2 regions of the Microbacterium sp. bgisy207 genome follow, and region 2 is predicted to be linked to the other one. Evidence: predicted binding sites of a transcription regulator. Region 2 holds the regulator's gene; the other holds the start of a gene.
What was found. Region 2 encodes HrcA, which represses chaperone genes, less so after heat shock. Its sites were predicted from a motif close to TTNGCACTCGNNNNNNNCGAGTGCNAA; they were not measured.
Positions count from the first base shown of each region.

Region 1: the regulator HrcA is predicted to act here: its motif matches at 1,069-1,095, upstream of groES (co-chaperone GroES).

Region 1 covers NZ_JBYIPB010000010.1:27,379-29,846, forward strand. The annotation lists gene AC3ENO_RS10835 (extracellular catalytic domain type 1 short-chain-length polyhydroxyalkanoate depolymerase) at 1-829, opposite strand, end outside; gene groES (co-chaperone GroES) at 1,178-1,474, shown strand; gene rarD (EamA family transporter RarD) at 1,862-2,468, shown strand, end outside.
Region 2 covers NZ_JBYIPB010000003.1:239,089-241,556, forward strand. The annotation lists gene dnaJ (molecular chaperone DnaJ) at 1-563, opposite strand, end outside; gene hrcA (heat-inducible transcriptional repressor HrcA) at 613-1,647, opposite strand; gene hemW (radical SAM family heme chaperone HemW) at 1,751-2,468, opposite strand, start outside.

The DNA.
Region 1 (2,468 bases), on a different contig from region 2:
CGGCGTCATAGATGTCCGCCATGATCTGTCCGTTGAGCGTGTTGTACCCGGTCGCGACCGTGGAGTCGTTGTTCCCGTAGACGACGGAGGTCAGCTGCGTCTCGAACGCCCCGGATGCCGACCCGGCGAAGCTCGTGCAGGTCGACACACCCTGGTTCTTCGACACCGCCACCGACGAGATCTGCCCCGAGGAGGTACCCACGGTGGGACCGGCGTTGATGCCGATGCCGGCGAACACGTCGGGCGCGAGGCATCCCATCACCATCGTCTGTCCACCGCCCGAGGACAGCCCCGACACGTACACCTGGTCGCCGTCGATTCCCAGACTCGCGCGCGCCGTGAGGGTGGAGGCCAGGGAGAGCAGGTTGTCGTCGTGTCGCGCCGGGGCGGTGCGCGAGTGGTTCGCGTCGTAGTAGTCCCAGCATCCGAGGATCACCCCGCCGTTGGGGGCGTCCGGAAGCGCAACGACCATGCCGTACTCGTCGGCCGTGCGGGCCCAGTTGCCCGCGGACTGCAGATCCGACGCCTTCTGCACACAGCCGTGGAGCGAGATCATCAACGCCCGGCCGGCGGGAAGCGCGGCATCCGTGGTCGGAGTGTAGAGCCGCACCGACATCCCGGCGATCGTCTCGGTCGTCCACGTGCCGGTGCCGTCCGTCGATCCGCCCGAGCCGCCACCGCCCGAGCCATTGGTGCAGCCGGGCAGGGTTTCGAACCCCGGCGGACAGGTGATCGCCTGAGCCGCCGGAGCGAGAGCGGTCAAGCCTGCCACGGCCACGCCGGCTGCCACGAGCGCGCCGAGAGCGCGCTGTCGGAAACGAGAGAGCATGCGTCATCCCTTCGTCGACTCCGGCCATCGCCCCGGGCGCCATTGCGCGGGCATCCCGGTCGGAGCCAGCATCCGTCTGCGTCGAGCGGATGCCGAACGTGCGTCATCGCACGGGGGTCACGCTATATGAAAGATGATTCAGTTACCAGGTTAAGCAGGGGTGGATGGCAGCTTTCTCACGCCCGGAATCTCCGGAGCGGGCGGAGCGGGCCTTGTGAGGCGGTGAGCCGGGATTCGTGTTGGCACTCGCGTTGCGTGAGTGCCAGTGCTTCAATACACTGGCGTTAGCACTCTCAGTGTGTGGGTGCTAACGAGTCTTGGTATCTCAAGGAAAGCAGAGGTAGACCCGTGTCGGTTTCCATCAAGCCGCTCGAGGACCGCATCGTCATCAAGCAGGTCGAGGCCGAGCAGACCACCTCGAGTGGTCTCGTCATCCCCGACACCGCGAAGGAGAAGCCCCAGGAGGGCGAAGTCATCGCGGTCGGACCCGGTCGCATCGATGACAACGGCAACCGCGTTCCCCTCGACGTCGCCGTCGGCGACCGCGTCATCTACAGCAAGTACGGCGGGACCGAGGTGAAGTTCGGTGCCGACGAGTACCTGGTGCTCTCGGCCCGCGACGTGCTCGCGGTCGTCGTCCGCTGAGTCGACAACTCTTCGACGGGGCTCGGATGCTGCGGCATCCGGGCCCCGTCTGTCGTTTCCGCATGACCGCCTCTGCGTGGCGTGCCGCCCACCGGCCTCAACCCCCCCACGCCTCTCGCGCCGAGCCCACGCCTCTCGCGCCGAGCCCACGCCTCTCGCGCCGAGCCCACGCCTCTCGCGCTGAGCCCACACATTCCTTGTGACGGATGCTGTGGGTTCGGCGGGGAAGGTGTGGGTGCAGCGCCAGGGAGCGGGCGGAGCGGGGACCGGGCCTAGAGTGAGGGAGTGACGCGCGACTCGCTCCCCGGGGACGGGGGTTCTGCACCGGCGACGGGGGATGTTCCCGCATCCGGCGCTGCCCAGATCGCGGGCTCCGACGCGGCGGGGCTGGCTCAGGAGGCTCCCGCGGACGCTGCACGCGAGCGGTTTATCGGCGGTGTGTTCGCGTTCTCGGCCTACTTCCTCTGGGGCTTCCTGCCGCTGTACTTCATCCTGCTTGCTCCGATGACTGGCTGGGAGCTGGTGGGATGGCGCATCCTGCTCTCCCTCGTCTTCTGCGTCCTCCTTCTGACCGTGATGCGCGCCTGGCGGCCATTTCTCGCGATCGTCCGGCAGCCTCGACTGCTCGGCTGGACGGCGCTGGCTGGCGCGGTGATCTACGTCAACTGGCAGGTGTTCATCCTCGCGGCCCTCTCGGGCCACGTCATCGAGACAAGCCTCGGGTACTTCATCAACCCGATAGCCACGGTGCTTCTCGGCGTACTCGTCCTACGAGAGCGGCTGCGCCTGACGCAGTGGGTGGCGATCGCGATCGCCGGGCTCGCAGTCATCGTCACGATCGTCGGCTACAACGCGGTGCCGTGGGTCGCGCTTACCCTTGCAGCATCCTTCAGCATCTACGGTCTGATCAAGAAACGCATCGGACCGTCGGTGGATGCGGTCAGCGGGCTGACACTGGAATCGGCCTGGCTCGCACCGCTCGCGGTCGTGCTGC
Region 2 (2,468 bases):
CCGTAGCCCTGACAGGTGCCGCACGGCTGCGACGTGACGACGTTGCCGAGCAGGCTTCGGACGGTCCGTTGAATGTGCCCCGTGCCGTGGCAGATGTCGCAGCGCACGGGCGACGTCCCCGGCTGAGTGCACGCCCCCTGGCACGTCTCGCACAGGACCGCCGTATCGACATCGATATCGCGGTGGACACCGAAGACGACGTCCTTGAGGTCGAGGTCGACGCGGACCAACGCGTCCTGCCCCCGCTCCTTGCGCGAGCGCGGCCTGCCGCCCCTGGCCGCACCTCCCCCGCCGAAGAAGCTCTCGAAGATGTCGTTGAACCCACCGAAGTCGCCGGCGGCGCCGAACCCACCGTTCGTCCCGCCACCCATGTCGTAGCGCTGCCGTTGCTGCGGGTCGCTCAGGACATCGTAGGCGTGCGTGACGAGCTTGAACCGCTCCGCGGCTTCCTCACCCGGGTTCACGTCCGGGTGAAGCTCCCGAGCAAGGCGCCGGTACGCCTTCTTGATCTCTTCGGGCGACGCATCGCGCGATACGCCAAGGACCTCGTAGTGGTCAGCCACGGTCACCTTTCTGCATCCCGCTGGTGGCAGCGGGTATCTCGTGCGGGGCTCATCGCCCCTTCTCGTCTTCCGCCAGCAGCCGCGTCAAGTAGCGCGCGACGGCGCGCACCGCCGCAAGGTTGCTCGGGTAGTCCATGCGAGTCGGCCCCATCAGTCCCACGCGCGCGCGGGCGCCCGTCGCATCGTAATCGCTCGCGATGACGGATGCCTCGGAGAGTCCGAATGCTTCGTTTTCCCGCCCGATACTGGCGGCCAGGCCGTTGTCGTCGGCGACCATCTCCCCCATGAGACGCAGAATCGTCACCTGTTCTTCAATGGCCTCGAGCAACGGGTAGATGCTCCCGCGGAAATCGCTCTCGCGCAGGGCGAGGTTCGCGGCTCCGGCCATCACGAGCCGGTCCTGTCGGAACTCGTCCAGTTCCTCCTGCACCACTCGCAGAATCTCGGTGACGGCCGATTGGTGCGGGGTGCGCGCGTCCGCGTCAGTCTGCTCCTCGACGCGCTTGGCGCCTTGCCGCACACTTCGACCGACCAGGAGCGTCGAAACCTCCGCGCGTACCCGGGCGAGATCTGTCTCGTCGAGAGCTCCACTGAGCAGAGCGAGTCGCTGGGACACCCGCCCGGTATCGGTCACCACGATCACAAGGATGCGAGAGGGGTCGAGCGCGACCAGTTCCACGTGGGTGATCGTGGCCTTCGAGAACGACGGATACTGCACGATCGCGACTTGACCCGTCAGCTGAGTCAGGGCGCGGACGGTGCGCGCCAGTGCGTCATCCAGATCACCAGGCCCGTCGAGGAAAGTCGCGATCGCCGCCCGCTGCGCCGGCGAGAGGGGGCGGATCTCGGCCAGATGGTCGACGAACACCCGGTAGCCCTTGTCGGTGGGCACGCGACCGGATGAGGTGTGCGGGGCGGCGATCAACTCCTCGTCTTCGAGGAGGGCCATGTCGTTGCGGATCGTTGCCGCCGATACGCCGAACGCGTGACGTTCGACGATGGCTTTGCTCCCGACGGGCTCGCGGGTGTCGACGTAGTCCTGCACGATCGCCCGGAGCACCTGCAGTCCTCGTTCGCTGACCATGTCGCCTCCTTCCGCATCCGGCGTCGACCGAATCGACCGTGGTGTTGGCACTCACATCCTCGGAGTGCCAATTCTAGCGGATGCCTTCCCCTCGCGGCCCGGGTCACACCGTGAGCGCGCGCACAACGGCGTCGGCGAGCAGCCGCCCGCGCCGGGTCAGGATGATCCGTCCGCGCACGGCTTCTTTGCCGTCCGCCAGGCCATCGGCGACCAGGCCGGCGACGGCGGGACGATTCTCGCGCGGCAGCTCGGAGACCGGCAGACCCTCGACGGTGCGCACACGCAGCATCACCCGTTCCAGAAGGCGGGCAGCTTCATCCGGCACCTCACGTCCCGCTCCTGGCGACTCCCCTGACCAGAGGCGCTGAGCATACGCGGCCGGGTGGCGGACGTTCCAGAACCGGACACCGCCGATATGGCTGTGCGCGCCCGGTCCGAAACCCCACCAGTCGTGACCTCGCCAGTAGGCGAGGTTGTGCCGGGATCGAGCCTCGTGTCCGCGAGACCAGTTCGATACCTCGTACCAGTCATACCCCGCGGACGCGAACGCGTCGTCTGCGTATTCGTACATCGCGGCCTGGAGGTCGTCGTCGGGAGCTGGGAGTTCACCGCGGCGGATGCGACGTTCAAGCGCCGTGCCCTCTTCGACGATCAGGGCGTACGCGGAGATGTGGTCGGTCTCCAGCGCGAGCGCCGCATCCACGCTCTGCCGCCACTGGTCGAGCGACTCTCCCGGCGTGCCATAGATAAGGTCGACGCTCACAGCGAGCCCGCTCTCCCGCGCCGCGCGGACCGCGGCCGCGACGTTCTCGCGCCGGTGA